DNA from 4 places in the Nodosilinea sp. FACHB-141 genome. Region 1 is predicted to be linked to each of the others. Evidence: predicted binding sites of a transcription regulator. Region 1 holds the regulator's gene; each other region holds the start of a gene.
The links. The regulator HrcA, encoded in region 1, represses chaperone genes, less so after heat shock. The targets are predictions, from matches to a motif close to TTAGCACTCNNNANTNNNGAGTGCTAA.
Positions count from the first base shown of each region.

Region 2: the regulator HrcA is predicted to act here: its motif matches at 1,644-1,670, upstream of groES (co-chaperone GroES).
Region 3: the regulator HrcA is predicted to act here: its motif matches at 2,259-2,285, upstream of groL (chaperonin GroEL).
Region 4: the regulator HrcA is predicted to act here: its motif matches at 2,395-2,421, upstream of groES (co-chaperone GroES).

Region 1 is NZ_JACJPP010000004.1:177,180-181,302, forward strand. Features, by position in the region: gene hemH (ferrochelatase) at 1-1,089, shown strand, start outside; gene H6F59_RS02100 (DUF4126 domain-containing protein) at 1,086-1,643, opposite strand; gene hrcA (heat-inducible transcriptional repressor HrcA) at 1,683-2,780, opposite strand; gene H6F59_RS02110 (2Fe-2S iron-sulfur cluster-binding protein) at 2,874-3,359, opposite strand; gene H6F59_RS02115 (hypothetical protein) at 3,453-4,123, opposite strand, start outside.
Region 2 is NZ_JACJPP010000004.1:1,726-5,848, forward strand. Features, by position in the region: gene H6F59_RS01335 (SGNH/GDSL hydrolase family protein) at 1-597, opposite strand, end outside; gene H6F59_RS01340 (DMT family transporter) at 670-1,563, opposite strand; gene groES (co-chaperone GroES) at 1,760-2,071, shown strand; gene groL (chaperonin GroEL) at 2,307-3,938, shown strand.
Region 3 is NZ_JACJPP010000013.1:210,445-214,567, forward strand. Features, by position in the region: gene corA (magnesium/cobalt transporter CorA) at 1-445, opposite strand, end outside; gene groL (chaperonin GroEL) at 543-2,225, opposite strand; gene H6F59_RS14785 (hypothetical protein) at 2,427-2,585, opposite strand; gene H6F59_RS14790 (GFA family protein) at 2,732-3,166, opposite strand; gene carB (carbamoyl-phosphate synthase large subunit) at 3,662-4,123, opposite strand, start outside.
Region 4 is NZ_JACJPP010000007.1:457,253-461,375, reverse strand. Features, by position in the region: gene crtB (cyanoexosortase B) at 1-314, opposite strand, end outside; gene H6F59_RS05515 (DegT/DnrJ/EryC1/StrS aminotransferase family protein) at 427-1,623, opposite strand; gene H6F59_RS05510 (Dethiobiotin synthetase) at 1,834-2,178, shown strand; gene groES (co-chaperone GroES) at 2,472-2,783, shown strand; gene groL (chaperonin GroEL) at 3,042-4,123, shown strand, end outside.

The sequences.
Region 1 (4,123 bases):
AACCTGTTTGCCGATCCAGAAATTATTCGCTTGCCCTTCCCCTGGCTTCAGCGGCCCCTGGCCTGGTTAATTTCGAGCTCGCGCGCCAAACAGTCGCAGGCCAACTACCAGCAGATTGGCGGTGGCTCGCCCCTGCGCCGCATTACCGAAGAGCAGGCCGACGCCCTCAAGCAGGTGCTAGCCGACAAGGGCACCGAGGCCAACATCTACATCGGCATGCGCTATTGGTACCCCTTCACCGAAGAGGCCGTGGCTCAAATTAAGCGCGACGGGGTCGAAAAGCTGGTGGTGCTGCCCCTCTATCCCCAGTTTTCGATCAGCACCAGCGGCTCCAGCTTTCGTCTGTTGGAGCGGCTGTGGCTCGAAGACCCGGCTCTTCAACGCATTGTCTACACCGCTATCCCCTCTTGGTACGAGCGCCCTGGCTATAGCGAGGCCATGGCCGAACTAATTGTCCAGGAGCTCGACAAACTCGAAAACCCCGACCAGGCCCACATTTTCTTCAGCGCCCACGGGGTGCCCGTCAGCTACGTCGAAGAAGCTGGCGATCCCTACCAGCGCGAGATCGAGCACTGCACCGAGCTAATCATGCGATCGCTCAACCGCTCCAACCCCCACACCCTGGCCTACCAGAGTCGGGTAGGGCCAGTTGAGTGGCTCCAGCCCTACACCGAAGATGCGATCGAGCAGCTCGCCCAGCAGGGTGTAAAAGACCTGGTAGTAGTCCCCATTAGCTTTGTCTCCGAGCATATTGAGACCCTGCAAGAGATCGACATTGAGTATCGCGAAATTGCCGAAGAAGCGGGTATTCACGGGTTTCACCGCGTGCCCGCCCTCAACACCCATCCCCGCTTTATTGCCGACATGGCCGACATGGTCACCGAGGCTCTAGAGGCCCCACGCCAGCTCTTCTCCGACGTGGTGCAGCCTGACAAAAAAGTCAAAATTTACCCCCAGGAACGATCGGCCTGGGGGCTCACCCCCGTCGCCGAGGTGTGGAATGGGCGATTGGCTATGGTGGGCTTTTTGGCTCTGCTGCTAGAGCTAGTCAGCGGGCGCGGCCCCCTGCACTTTGTAGGCATTCTCTAGGGCCGCGATCGCCGCGGCCAATGCTGCCACAGGTATGAGGTGCGAATCACCAGCCACAGCAGCAGCAGCGCAATAATGCCCCCCTGGTTGGGGGCATCAAAAGCCAATATGGCGAGCACTATGCACAGCCCATCAACTACAAAAAAGCTCCACAGGGGTGGGCGACGAGGCCGAAAAAAGAGACCCATCTGCAACAGCTGAATCACTAGGGCCAGCAGGGCGCTGATCAGGCCAATCAGGGGGTAGATCCAGCCCTCTACGCCAAAGGTTCGAGCCACCCCTAGCCCTGCCAGAGCGCCAACACCAGGGCTCAATATCAGCTCTAAACCCTGAAAAAACCGCTGGCTGTCACTGCTCTTCGACAACATCAGCTCGGCCATTGACCAGCTCACCAGCACCCCCAATACCAAAGCTGGGGGCAACCGTGATAGCAGGGGCACATTGGACCAGAGTTGGGGGCCAGACAACAGGCCGATGAGCAGCAGCGGCAGCGCCAGCCGCAGCCCCGTCGCCGCCGCGATCGACAAAATAGCCAGTAATTCTGTAATAATCACGGTCTTCCCTTTTCGGCTCGGGCTGTTTTCAGGGATACCCTATTCGCTCAGGGCAGTAGATAGGTAGTCGGCCGCCGCTTTAACCACCGCCACCGCATTTTCGTACACCATACGGGTTGGTCCTAATACCCCCACACTGCCAACAGAGGTATCGTGTCGGGTGTAGTTAGACACTACCAGGGCACAGCCCTGCATGGGCTCTAAAGGATTTTCAGCGCCAATCCACACTTTGACGTCTACGCCCTTTAGCGTCTGAGTTGCCACGGGCGGGGTGGCAAAAAACAACGGCCACAGCTGCGACTGGTCTTCTTCTAGCAAACGCACGATCGACTGAATGCGCTGGGCATCGGAGAACTCGGGCTGGCGCAGCACCTCAGCCAGGCCGCTAATCACCAGCTGAGGGGTTTCGGCGGCCTGCGATCGCTGCGCTAAATCCCCCAGTGCCTGACATAACAGTACTCCGTAGTGCTCAAATTCGGCGTCGAGATCGCCCCAGTTGAGAGTAGTTACATCGGCCAAAGGCCGACCCCGCAGGTGGTGGGTCAAAAAGTTAGACAAAATTTCTAGCTCCCGCCGACCGGGTTCTCCGACCGCCCCCGACGTAGCCGAACCTAGAACTGCTGGCAACTGCACCACCACCGACTGGGTCGCCAACGAGTCGAGCACCACCACCATCAGCACCTGCCCCCCATCTACTACCACCAGCTGAATATGGCGAATGAGTACGGTGTTGGCTTGGGGCACGGTTACCAGAGCCAGATAGCCACTGATCTGAGCCAAAATCTGGGTTGCCTCCTTCAGCAGCGACTCCAGGCTGCGGCCCATCCAGCGCAACTCTTCTGACAATGCCGCATCCACCCGGCGACCCACCCGGGCCGACGGCGACATCAGCCGGTCTACGTAGAGTCGATAGCCAAAATCAGAGGGCACTCGCCCTGATGAGGTATGGGGCTGATATAGCAGCCCATATTTCTCGAGCAAGCCCATGGTGTTGCGCACCGTAGCTGGGCTAACCCGCAAGTTATATTCCTGGGCTAAGGCCCGTGACCCGACCGGCTCTGCTGTGGCAATGTAGTGACGAATGGTGGCCTGAAGCACCTGCTCATGGCGAGCACTCAGGGGAGGGGCAGGGTCCATAGGGGGTTGGTATAAAACTCAACTACGGCATTGCCTTACCATAACAGATGTTTTCTGAGGTTCGGCATTGCCCCTCAGCCTACAGGCCCGAGCCTACAAATCTTTGCTCTGGCTGAAGAATTCGCCCACCTTGAAACTAGCGGTGCTCTCGAGCTGGGCCATCGTCGATCGCGTAATCAGCTTGCCCTGCTCCACCAGCACCTCACCGGTGATGGGGTGCAGCAGATCCTGGTCAGCTCGACGGCCAATCAGCGCCTCAATGTCCTGGAGAGAATTAACGTACATCCCCGGTGGTAGCTCAACGATGACGCCGTTGTTCACTACTCGGGCTTGGCAGGCCAACCGCGAATTGGGCTTGCAAGAAGTAATTACCTCCAGGGTGCGCTGCTCACGGCGGTTGATCGGAGTCAGGGCCTCCATACCCGACTGCACGTAGATATGGCAAGTGGCACACATACCTCGGCCACCGCACTCCTTGAGTACATCTAAATCTTTGTTTAAAAGTACAGAAAGCAGGTTGCCGTTGGTTTCAACGGAGGTTTCTTGGGCAATAGGCTCTAGGCGAACAGTTTTGGCCATGGGTACTACGGGGGTAAAAATATAGAAGAAAGAGCCTGGTTATCAGCTAAGAGCATAGCGGCAGCCATGGGGACCTGCTCAAGCCCCGCTTAGCTAGCTACTAGACGAGAGCTCTAGCAAAAGACCCTTCTCCTGAGGGGTAAGGGTCTGGCCAGTAGCCAGAGTTTGAAAATTGCGGATAGTTCTGCCGCCGCGACCCAAAAAGGCTGTCACCCAGTCTTTTATCCACTGCTGTTGTTCTGCTGTCAAAGGCGCTTTACCATCGGCGGCAACAGTAAAGTGGGCATCCTTTTGAATCTCAAACTGCTCTAGCCAGGGGTGAGCTGGGCGCGATTGCTTCCAAGTGTTGATCACCATGGTTTTTCCCAGGTATTGGATAGCCCCGTCACTGAGGTGGTTGAGGGCCGCAATTACCTCCTGGCAGCTTGGAGTTAGGGTACCCCGTTTAGGGGCCGTAGGCTCCAGCGGAGGGGCTGCAGCCCCAGAAATCGTGCTAGCACCGCCGAGGGTGACGCAGCCAGCCAGCAGGCGAAAGGTAGACACTGCATTGTGGGGAGCTTCTACCAGAGTGGCCTTGAGCTGACCAATCGCCGTGCGATAGTCGGCCAGGGGCATTTGGTCGGTAATGAGCACCAGCAAAATCAGGCCCTGATCGAGCTTGTAGATATGGGCCAGCTGATTGGCAAAGCGAAAGGTAAAGGTGTCGAAATGGGCGGGAGTGGTTTCGACCACCTGCTGAATACCTTGGGCGAGGGCATCCTGCT
Region 2 (4,123 bases), 180 kb from region 1:
TCGGCCCTCAGAGTAGGGAAAGGGCGGGAAAAAGCCCGTTAGCCCAAACAAGTTGCCAGGGTCTGACAGACTATCGCCAAAGATCGTGAGGCCGTTAAAGCTGGGCACCAACGCCTGGGTTTGAAAACTCTCGGCGGTGAGACTGGTGGCCTCCACATTTAGGAGAATGACGCTGGGTTCTGGCTGGTTCAAGTAGCGCAGGGTAGTGTTTGCCCCCTGCTGAGCGATCGCAATCTGCCCAAAACTCAAGCCTCCTTGCAGCAAGAAGCGATCGGCCCCAGGAGCAAAATCCACCACAGTATCAACCCGGCCATCGTTTTTGAGCACAACGGTATCCTGCCCGGGCCCGGTAAAGAGCTGGTTGTTGCCCACCCCCCCATCGAGAACATCATTGCCCAGGCCACCTAGCAGCCAATCATTTCCTTCGGCCCCAAACAGCTGTTTATTACCCCAGAGACCGACTAAAACTTCGTCTCCCGTGCCGCCGTTGAGCACATCATCGCCAAAGCCACTGACCAAAACAGTACTGCCGAAGATATCAAGGGGACCAAGATCAGCAAGAAACGGATTCAAAAAAGACGGTAAAAGCGATGCCATAACGCCTCCAGAGAGTAAAGCGGGTTGAGTCAAAAGCTATGCCCAGAGTAGCGAATAGCACACCTGACTAGCTCACACTTTAGGTTGACTGAGCACTACATTTACACCCAGCAAAATCAATCCCATGCTAGCCACCATCGTCGCCGTCAAGGGCTCTCGAAAAAATAGCCAGGCCAGCCCCGCCACAAAGATCGGCACCAAACTATAGACCACGCTAGCCGTGCGGGTGGGGCCAACTTGCTGAATGCTGAGGTTAAACAACAGGTAAGCCACCCCCGACGCTGCCACCCCCATATACAGAATGGCGATCAGTGAAGTTAGAGATAGGATCGCCAGCTGCTGCCACCAGCGCTCTAACGAGGCCACTACCAGAAGTTGCCCCACCCCGGCCACGGCGGCATAGAAGGTAATCGTCAACCCCGAGTAGCGCTGGCTCAGCTGCTTAATGATTAAGGAATACACCACCCAGCACAGCACGGCGCACAGCATAAGCCCGTCGCCCCGATTGAGCTCTAAGGTGAGCAGAGTAGTAATGTTGCCGCGAGTCAGCAGCGTCAGCACTCCCAGCAGCGCCAGCACAATGCCGCCGTACTGGCGGCGGGTCAGCCGCTCGCCAATAAACAGCGCCGCCAGCACCCCCGTTACCACTGGATTAAAGGCATTAATAATGGCGGTATTGGCTGTGGCCGTGTAGCGCAGACTGCTAAAGAAAAAATAGTGATAACCCACCACTCCAAATAGACCCAATAGCGCCATTGCACCCCAGTCGGCGCGAGCGACGGTGAGAGCCTTGCTCGGCTGAGCACTGCGGGTGATAAACAGGCCCAACACCGCCATGGCAATGATGTAGCGCAGCAGCGAAGTGGTCAGCGGCCCCAGATCGACTGTGGTGTATTTGCCCGCTACGAAGCTGCCCGCAAACAAAAAGCTGGTGAGAATGGGCAGCAAAACCTTGAGTTTAAGCATCGATCAATCCTACATAGAGCAACCCAGTTCGGGAACCCGTACAGAAGGCTTTGTTGCGATCGCCCCCCTGGCGTCGTAAATTAGCACTCGGAGCTTGCGAGTGCTAAGCTCTGAAAATCTGTGTAATGCGTCTGAGCGGGGCCGAGTGCTAATTCCCCCAGGCGCTGTCTTAATAGCAAATCCGGAGAAGCATTGTATGGCAGCTATCACTTTGGCGGCATCTAGCGTTAAGCCCCTAGCCGATCGAGTTTTGATTAAAGTAAGTGCGTCCGAAGAGACCACCGCTGGCGGCATTCTGCTACCTGACACCGCCAAGGAAAAGCCTCAGGTGGGCGAGATCACCGCCGTAGGCCCCGGTAAAACCGACGATAAAGGCACCCGCCAGGCGCTGGAAGTCAAAATTGGCGACAAGGTGCTCTATTCCAAGTACGCCGGTACCGACATCAAGCTGGGCGGCGACGAGTTTGTGCTGCTGTCTGAGAAAGACATCCTCGCCGTTCTCGGCTAAATCAATTTTGGATTTTAGATTCGAGATTTTGGCAGCGTAGAGTGGGCATTGCCAACCACGACCGCTGCTAGTTGCAAGGCACTATCTGCCATTGCCTCTGCTGAGTTCCGTTGGGTTCCGCTACCGCTTCACCTAGCCTGCTTAGCTGATTCTCTGAGTTCTAATTTCCTCAATTCCCTTCGCTTCACGTTTTCATCATTCACTTCCTATCTTCTTTCCGGAGAAATTCGATTCTATGGCTAAGCGCATTGTTTACAACGAAAACGCCCGTCGCGCCCTTGAGCGAGGCATGGACATTCTGACCGAGGCCGTTGCCGTTACCCTCGGCCCCAAAGGCCGCAACGTGGTGCTCGAAAAGAAATTTGGCGCTCCTCAGATCGTCAATGACGGTGTCACCATTGCCAAAGAAATTGAACTCGAAGACAACATCGAGAACACCGGCGTAGCCCTGATTCGTCAGGCCGCTTCCAAAACCAACGACGCTGCTGGCGACGGCACCACCACCGCCACCGTCCTGGCCCACGCCATGGTTAAAGAAGGGATGCGCAACGTCGCCGCTGGCGCCAACGCCATCTCCCTCAAGCGCGGCATCGACAAAGCCACTGCGTTTCTGGTCGAAAAAATTGCTGAGCACGCCCGCCCCGTCGGCGACTCTAAGTCCATTGCTCAGGTGGGTTCCATCTCCGCCGGCAACGACGAAGAAGTGGGCGCTATGATTGCCGAAGCCATGGAGAAAGTGGGCCGCGAAGGCGTCATCTCCCTAGAAGAAGGCAAGTCGATGACCACCGAACTGGAGGTCACCGAAGGGATGCGCTTTGACAAGGGTTATGTCTCCCCCTACTTCGTCACCGACACCGAGCGCATGGAAGCGGTGCTCGACGAGCCCTACATTCTGATCACCGACAAGAAAATTGCCCTGGTGCAAGATCTGGTGCCCGTGCTGGAGCAAGTCGCTCGCTCCGGTCGTCCCCTGATCATCATTGCTGAGGACATCGAGAAAGAGGCGTTGGCTACCCTGGTGGTCAACCGTCTGCGCGGTGTGCTGAATGTGGCCGCTGTGAAAGCGCCTGGGTTTGGCGATCGCCGCAAAGCCATGCTCGAAGACATCGCCGTGCTGACTGGCGGTCAGGTGATCTCTGAAGACACCGGCCTCAAGCTCGACAACACCAAGCTTGACATGCTGGGTCAGGCCCGCCGCCTTACCATCACCAAAGACACCACCACCATCGTCGCCGAAGGCAACGAGCAGGATGTCAAGGCCCGCTGCGAGCAGATCCGTCGTCAGATCGACGAAACCGAGTCGACCTACGACAAAGAGAAGCTGCAAGAACGCCTGGCTAAGCTCTCCGGCGGTGTGGCCGTGATCAAAGTTGGTGCCGCCACCGAAACCGAGATGAAGGACCGCAAGCTGCGCCTCGAAGACGCTATCAACGCCACCAAGGCAGCTGTTGAAGAAGGCATCGTCCCCGGCGGCGGTACCACTCTGGCTCACCTGGTGCCCGACCTCACCACCTGGCTCGAAGCCAACCTCACCGCTGAAGAGCACACTGGAGCTGCGATCGTGGCCCGTGCCCTCGCCGCTCCCCTGATGCGCATTGCCCAGAACGCTGGCCAAAACGGTGCCGTAATCGCCGAGCGCGTCAAAGAGAAGGACTTCAACGTTGGCTACAACGCCGCCAACGGTGAGTTCGTCGACATGTTTGATGCCGGTATCGTTGACCCCGCTAAGGTGACCCGCTCTGCTCTGCAGAACGCGGCCTCCATCGCCGGTATGGTGCTGACCACCGAGTGCATCGTGGTCGATCTGCCCGAACCCAAAGAAGGTGCCCCCGCAGGCGCTGGCATGGGCGGCGACTTCGACTACTAAGCAGCTGCGTTAGCAACTAGACGAAATTAGGAACATGCCACGGGGCTGTTACTTTGTAAAATCTGGTTTCTAGCAACACGCCACTAATATAAAAGCCGCCCTAAGATTTAGGGCGGCTTTTATGCTGTAAACGAGGTGTAGCGCCAAGTTCTTTCTTCAGGCAGAGAGACAGAGTTAGCCTAGGA
Region 3 (4,123 bases), on a different contig from region 1:
AGTCGATTTTGGGACGGTGAGGCACATTGACAATGTCTTCGAGTATCAGGGGGTGGAGGCCAAAGGTCTGACTGATTTGCCGCAGGATGTCTTCGCTACCCAACCCGCGGGCATCGAGCCAGGTGACAGTTTCGGGTTTACCAAGAGCCTCGCACTCAACCGGGTGGTCGATGGTAGCGGTACGCAGGGTGTCGGGGCCATAGTCCATCAAATGCAGCTCTGTGGGCAGGGCATCGTCAGGAATATTCAGCGTGCCCGGGAGCGTACCGGGGGTCGAATAGTTGAAGTCAATCAGTTTCTTTCTGCCCTCGCGGGGCGAGGCGTTGAGGGTGTTAACAGCCGCCGCCCTCAACGCCTCTGCGTCAACTCGCTCGACCCGTGCCTGATTAGCTTGGCCCGGCGAGGAGGATGGGTGGCCCCCTGGGTTTGGTGTGCGGCGCGACATGGCTCTGACTCTCAACGATTCCACATAAAGCATAGGGGCACAGCCGTAACTGTGCCCCTATGGGTTAAGCATTTATTCAGAGATGACTGGGGGCAGACTACATCATGCCCATGCCGCCCATGCCACCCATACCGCCCATGCCACCCATGCCGCCCATGCCACCCATGCCGCCCATGCCGGGGTCACCAGCGGGAGCGGGAGGCTCAGGGATATCGACCACGAGGGCTTCGGTGGTGAGGAGTAAGCCTGCGATCGAGGCCGCATCTTGCAGACCAGAGCGCACGACCTTAGCTGGGTCGATAATGCCCGCCTGAATCAGGTCTTCGTAGGCACCCGTGAGTGCGTTGTAGCCCGTGGGGAAGCTCATGGCCTTCACCTTTTCGACAATCACAGAGCCGGGTTGGCCAGCGTTGTCGGCGATTTGCCGCAGGGGCGCTTCCACAGCCCGCATGACAATGTCTACACCGATGGCTTCCTCAGCGCTGAGGGAAGCTTTGAGCGACTCCAGCTTGGGGGCCAGGTGCAGCAGGGTAGCACCGCCACCGGGGACGATGCCTTCCTCTACAGCAGCCTTGGTGGCGCTAAGGGCATCTTCGATGCGCAGCTTGCGATCTTTGAGCTCGGTTTCGGTGGCGGCCCCGACTTTGATTACGGCGACACCGCCAGCTAGCTTAGCCAGGCGTTCGGAGAGCTTCTCTTTGTCGTAGTCAGAGTCGGTGACGGCCAGCTCTTTACGAATTTGAGCGATGCGCTTGTCGATGTCGGCTTTGTTGCCCGCATCCGACACCAGGGTGGTGGTGTCTTTGGTGATGGTGGCTTTAACAGCCAAGCCCAGCATGGACAGGTCGGCGGTATCAAGGCTGAGGCCGACTTCTTCAGAAATTACCTGGCCGCCAGTGAGTACTGCGATATCTTGAAGCATGGCCTTACGGCGATCGCCAAAGCTCGGTGCTTTCACCGCCGCCACATTCAGCACGCCGCGGGCTTTGTTGACCACCAGGGTCGCCAGAGCCTCGCCTTCGATGTCTTCAGCGATGATCAGCAGAGGAGCACCCTCGCGGGCTACCTTCTCAAGCACCGACACCAGATCTTGAATAGAGCTGATTTTTTTGTCGACGATCAGCACGCGAGCGTTGTCAAGCTCGGTCACCATGCGCTCTTGGTCGGTGACGAAGTAGGGGGAAATGTAGCCGCGATCGAACTGCATCCCCTCGACAACATCTAGCTCGGTGTAGAGAGACTTTGATTCTTCCACGGTGATGACGCCATCTTTGGTCACCTTATCCATGGCTTCGGCAATCATTTTGCCAATTTCTTCGTCGCTGCCAGCGGAGACAGTGGCGACCTGGGCGATAGTGGCGTTGCCTTCTACGGGCTTGGCCACGGCGGCGATTTCGTTCACCAGCAGGGCAACGGCTTTCTCAATGCCGCGACGCAGGCTGACGGGGTTGGTGCCTGCCGCCACGTTCTTCAGACCTTCTTTAACCATGGCCTGGGCCAGCACGGTGGCGGTGGTGGTGCCATCGCCCGCCAGGTCTTTGGTCTTAGAGGCTACCTCTTGCATGAGGCGAGCACCCATATTTTCAAAAGCGTCTTCTAGTTCGATCTCTTTGGCAATGGTGATGCCGTCGTTGACAATCTGTGGTGCCCCGTACTTTTTCTCAAGTACGACGTTGCGCCCCCTGGGGCCGAGGGTGATTTTAACGGCGTCGGCTAAGGCGTTGACGCCTTTTTCGAGGGCCTGCCGCGAAGCCTCATCAAAGGAAATTCTTTTTGCCATGTCGTCCTGTCTTTCAGCTCTCCAGAGACAAACTTAGCACTCACTATGTCAGAGTGCTAACCTCGCTAGAGTACCGCTGCAGGAGACGGTCGGTAAGTCGCAATAACCGATCCTCTACGGCGGAGGGTGCCGTTTTTCCTAAAATGGGGAAATTTCTTGTGGGTTTTGCCGAGCGCTTTGGGACGTGAGAGCGAGCAAGGCCTAACAGAAGGACGGATGTGAATGATGGGTTAGGCGGCGATCGCACCACTCGTCTAGCAGTTTAGCAATGTTGGCCTCGGCCTGGGGCAGCATAACAGCCCCGGTGCGATCGCCTAACCCTTTTCGCACATCAATTACCAGGCGAGCAAGTGGGTGCATGGCAATTCCTTAAGCAATATATGCTAGATATCAGGGCAAAAATTAAAACATTTAGGATCAAAGACGGCGACTACTGCATAAATCTTCTTGCAATATGTGTTGAGAAAAGCGGCGATCGACGACCTCAAACTCAACATCAAAAGTTTTCAAACGTCTGATGCATTTGAATTGTTAGGTGGCAGAGATTTAGCGAATTTTATCAAATCTGGATTCAAGTGATCCCACGGTTGAGCACTCGAAACATAAAGGTCTACCTGAGGCTTAAACCAACTTGGATCGTCTAAGCTCCCTGCTTGAATACTAATAAAATCAGCATTCGCACGTGAACCAAATAATCGGGAACCACAATGAGCACAGAAGCCACGACTAATCGGGTTGCCGCTATCGCCTATCACCTCATAATATTTGACTTCTCCCAAAATAGTTACAGTATTGCGAGGTACCATCAACGCCGCAGCAAATGCGCTTCCTGTCGCTCGCTGACAATCCCGGCAGTGACATAATCCCATTGCGATAGGTTTTGCCGAACATTCGTAACGGATCGCTCCGCACATACAGCCGCCAGTAAAACTTGTTGACATAAAATCCGCCTCATCTTTCTACTCACGAAGGCTCTTTAAACTTGAAGAACATACATAGTCTTCTGTATCTTATTCAACCCCAAATAGCTCAAAAGAATTGATTGTGGATAGTCCAAGGACGCCTCCATCAGCAATCCTTAAGAAATTGTTTTTTGTACTGGCGAATAACTTTTCGATTCCTGCTCTTACCCATCGCTCAAGCTATCTAACTATGTATTAAATAGCAGATACGCCGGGTTGAGAGCCCTGATATTTAATATAATTCAGCAGATCTACAAGAGAATATCCAAATCTAAGAAACCGACCATTATACTTGCCGAATCAGTCCGCAAGATTTAGGAATTATTCAGCGCATTTGGAAGTTGAGCATGGGGCTTTTTGGTATTATTCCTCGCCTTTGCTGGACAATCCCTTGAAATCAGGAATTGTCCAGCATCTATTTATGCTATCTCCGCGTTGTTATTCTCAAAGAGTCGAGCCTGTTACGCAACCAATCTACATCCCCACATACTCCTGGAGGGACTTCACCTGGAGGGGGTGTTGTTGCAGGGATTGGATGGCCGAGGCAGTCGCCTTGGCTCCCGCAATTGTGGTGATGATCGGTACCTTGTAGGCCAAAGCTGTGCGGCGAATTGAGCGATCGTCCTCCTGGGCAGTACTGCCGGCTGGGGTGTTAATAATCAGCTGAATTTCGTTGTTTTTGATTGCGTCTTCAACATTGGGGCGGCCTTCGTGGACTTTGAGAATGAGGTTTACGGTGAGCCCCTCATCCATAAGGGCGGCGCGGGTGCCGGAGGTAGCGATCAGGTTGAGGCCCATGTCGGCCAGTTCCTTGGCAACAGGGATGACGGCGGCTTTGTCGCGATCGTTCATGGAGATAAAAACGGTGCCAGCGAGGGGCAGCTTTTGGTTGGCCCCTAGTTCGGCTTTAGCGAAGGCTTTGCCGAAGTCGGCGTC
Region 4 (4,123 bases), on a different contig from region 1:
ACCAGCATGATCGGCAGCGATAGATTCATCCAGTCAGGCAGGCGGGTGAGATACATCAGACCCGCTAACCCCACCAAACTCAGACCCAGGGGATGGCAGCGATTTGGCAATTCGCCCCAGGCCTGGCGCTTTCCCCAAGCGATGTAGGCAGCAAAGGGCAGCCCCAACAGCCCGTGGCTAAAGTACTCGTGCTGAATGCTGATGGACTTGTTCAGCCAGCCATCGACCCAGTGCAGCAGCAGCGGCCCGTAGAGGATTGCTAGGAGCGCGGCGATCGCCCAAGGGGGGGTGAGGTAGCGGCGGAGGGAGGGCATGGGGAGTGGGGGAGTTAGGGGGTGGGCGGGCGAGGGGCGGGCGGATGAGGGGTGAGGGGTAGGGCTAATCTGTGTGCTGCTAAAACTTGCTTAACCCCTACCCACTTACTCCCTACCCACTCACGGCTTGCAAAACACCGACAGACTTAGCGGCGGTTACTGCTTCAACCATAGCGTCTACGACGTAATCGACCTGTTCGAAAGTCATGCCGGGATACATGGGTAAGGAGAGAATCTCTTGGCTGAGGGCTTCGGCCTGGGGAAAGCTGCCGGGACCGTAGCCGAGGGCGCTAAAGGCGGGTTGCAGGTGGCAGGGGATGGGGTAGTGGATGCCGGTTTGAATGCCAGCATTGGCGAGTTGGGCTTGAAGATGGGCGCGATCGCTGGGGCAGGTGTCGGTGATGCGCACCACGTAGAGGTGGTAGATATGGCCGGGGCCAGCATCGTTGTGCATGGGGAGGATGCCGTGCTCAACCAGGGGGGCAAGGCGGCGATCGTAGTGCTGGGCGATCGCATAGCGAGCCTGATTCCACCCCGGTAAATAGGGGAGTTTAACGTTGAGCACAGCGGCTTGCATGGTATCGAGGCGGCTGTTGGTACCCTGGGGTTCGGTGTGGTAGTACTTGCTGGTGGCGCCATAGTTGCGCAGCGATCGCGCCGTCCCGGCAACCAGCCCGTCGCCTGTGACAAACATGCCCCCGTCACCCAACGCGCCAAGGTTCTTGCTGGGATAAAAGCTAAAGGCAGCCCCCAGGCCGATGGAACCGGCGGTGTAGCCCTCGCGTTGGGCTAGGTGAGCTTGGGCCGCATCTTCAAAGATAATCAGCTGGTGACGGTGGGCCAGATCCAGAAGTCCCTGCGGCGAAACCATTTGGCCATAGAGGTGTACGGGCAAAATGGCGCGAGTGCGGGGGGTGATGGCCCGCTCAGCAGCATCGAGATCCATTAAGGCAGTGGTGCGATCGCAGTCCACAAAGACGGGCGTCGCCCCTGACCGCAGCACCCCCATCAGCGTCGCCACAAAGGTATTAGCGGGCAAGATCACCTCGTCGCCGGAGGCAACACCACAGGCGATCAGACCGAGGGCGATCGCATCGGTGCCGCAGCCGACCCCTACCCCAAACTGCGTGCCGCAGGCCAAGGCAAAGTTCGCCTCAAAGTCAGCTAATGCCTGGCCCAGCACAAAGTCTCCCTGGGTGATAACGGCGTTAATTACCCCCTGAATGGTCTCCTGCAACGGCCCATGCTGCCAGGTCAAATCGACAAAAGGAACCGCTAAAGGAGCTGCCAGTGGAGAAGGGATGGTCATACTCACCTGCATAGGTTTGGGTTAACGACGGACGACGCCAGTTATGCTCAGCTTGCCCGCATACTGTGACGCCTTATCAATTGAAGAAGAGGCACCGTTCTACAGTTCCATGCTGCTGAAATCCGACCAGGCGGTAAACTTAGCCTTGATTCAAGCGCAACCATCAGCACACGCGGGGCTCAATCACCCTAATTCAGCTACCGTTACCCTATGGATTTTGAAACCTCTCGCGAATTTGTCGTCCGCCAAACCCTTGGCACCCGCGAAGACCTGCCCGATACCTTTATCGCTTGCCTGCGCCAGGGCAAACCGCCCGTGCCTGGGCAGGTCACCTCTCTGCTGCTCGCCCTCAAGGCGCTGTTTGAAGGCCTAAAGAACGAACCCACCCTCGATCGCACCCTCACCCAGGCCCTTTTCATCCTCTCCTACGAAAGCCGCCAGCTCTACGCCCAGGGGCAAAAGGCTGGCGTTGTGTGGCCACCGCTGCTCGACGAAGACCTAGGGCGAATTGGGAAAGCAGCGCAGTCGATTGTGTTTGGGGAGTGGCAGGGGTGAGTGGGGAGTGGGGAAGTGGGAGAGTAGGCGGGTGGATGGGTGGATGGGTGGATGAGTAAGCAAGAAGTTAAGCCTCGTAGTCTCTGAACCTGCACTGCATTTCCATGCACCCCCTACTCATCCACCCGCCTACCCACCTACCCATCCACCCTCCCACCCAAGTACGGCAAACCACACCTCCCAGAGAATTGCCGAGATAACTTTCTGGCGGCTAAATTAGCACTCAGGATGCGAGAGTGCTAACGCGTCCTGTCCGATTCAACATTCATTAAGCAAACCTTTGGAGGTACGTTATGGCCGCAGTCACCCTGAGTGTGTCTACTGTGAAGCCTCTGGGCGATCGCATTTTGGTCAAGGTCAGCGAAGCTGAAGAAAAAACTGCTGGCGGCATTTTGCTGCCCGACACCGCTAAAGAAAAGCCCCAGGTGGGTGAAGTGGTGCAGGTCGGCCCCGGCAAGCGCGATGACAATGGCTCGTTCCAGCCTGTGGAAGTCAAAGTCGGCGACAAGGTGCTCTACTCCAAGTACGCCGGCACTGACATCAAGCTCGGCACCGATGACTACGTGCTGCTGCGCGAGTCTGATATTCTAGCTGCCCTTGGCTAGGCCTATTTTTGATTGGCGATTTTGGCCAGGTAGGGTGGGCACCGCCCGCCGTTAACCGATGCGATCGCCGCCCAACCGTAGGGTGCATTCGCGAAGCAATGCACCACTCAGAGAGCGCTTAAGGAGATGTCTCATCCACTCGAAACAGCCCTTCAAAGCGAGCCCGGTGCGTTAGGCAAAGCCGTAACACACCCTACAAACGTCAACTAAACGCAGTTAGTTCAACAATTCACCTTTTGTTGAGAGGATTATTTACCGATGGCTAAAACGATCACCTACAACGAAGATGCCCGTCGCGCTCTAGAGCGTGGCTTCGACATTTTGGCTGAAGCCGTGGCCGTTACCCTCGGCCCCAAAGGCCGCAACGTGGTGCTAGAGAAAAAGTACGGCGCACCTCAAATCATCAACGACGGCATCACCATTGCTAAAGAAATTGAGCTAGACGACCATATTGAAAATACCGCCGTCTCTCTGCTGCGCCAGGCTGCAAGCAAGACCAATGACGCTGCTGGCGACGGCACCACCACCGCTACGGTGCTGGGTCATGCGATCGTTAAAGAAGGCCTGCGCAACGTCGCCGCTGGAGCCAACGCGATCTCGCTGAAGCGCGGCATCGACAAAGCCACCGCCTTCCTGGTTGAGAAAATTGCTGAGCACGCCCGTCCCGTTGGCGACTCCAAGTCGATCGCCCAGGTCGGTGCCATCTCCGCCGGCAATGACGACGAAGTTGGCCAAATGATTGCCAACGCCATGGATAAAGTCGGTCGCGAAGGCGTCATCTCCCTCGAAGAAGGCAAGTCGATGACTACCGAACTGGAGGTCACCGAGGGTATGCGCTTCGACAAGGGTTACCTGTCACCCTACTTCGTCACCGACACCGAGCGCATGGAAGCGGTGCTGGATGAGCCCTACATCTTGATCACCGACAAGAAAATTGCCCTGGTACAGGATCTGGTGCCCGTGCTGGAGCAAGTCGCTCGCTCCGGCAAGCCCCTGATGATCATCGCCGAAGATATTGAGAAAGAGGCACTGGCTACTCTGGTGGTGAACCGCATGCGCGGTGTGCTGAACGTGGCCGCTGTGAAAGCGCCTGGGTTCGGCGATCGCCGTAAGGCCATGCTCGAAGATATCGCCGTGCTCACTGGCGGTCAGGTGATCTCTGAGGACACTGGCCTCAAGCTCGACAACGTGAAAGTGGATATGCTGGGCAGCGCCCGTCGCATCACCATCACCAAAGACACCACCACCGTTGTGGCTGAAGGCAATGAGCAGCAGGTCAAAGCTCGCTGCGAGCAGATCCGTCGTCAGATTGACGAGACCGAGTCGACCTACGACAAAGA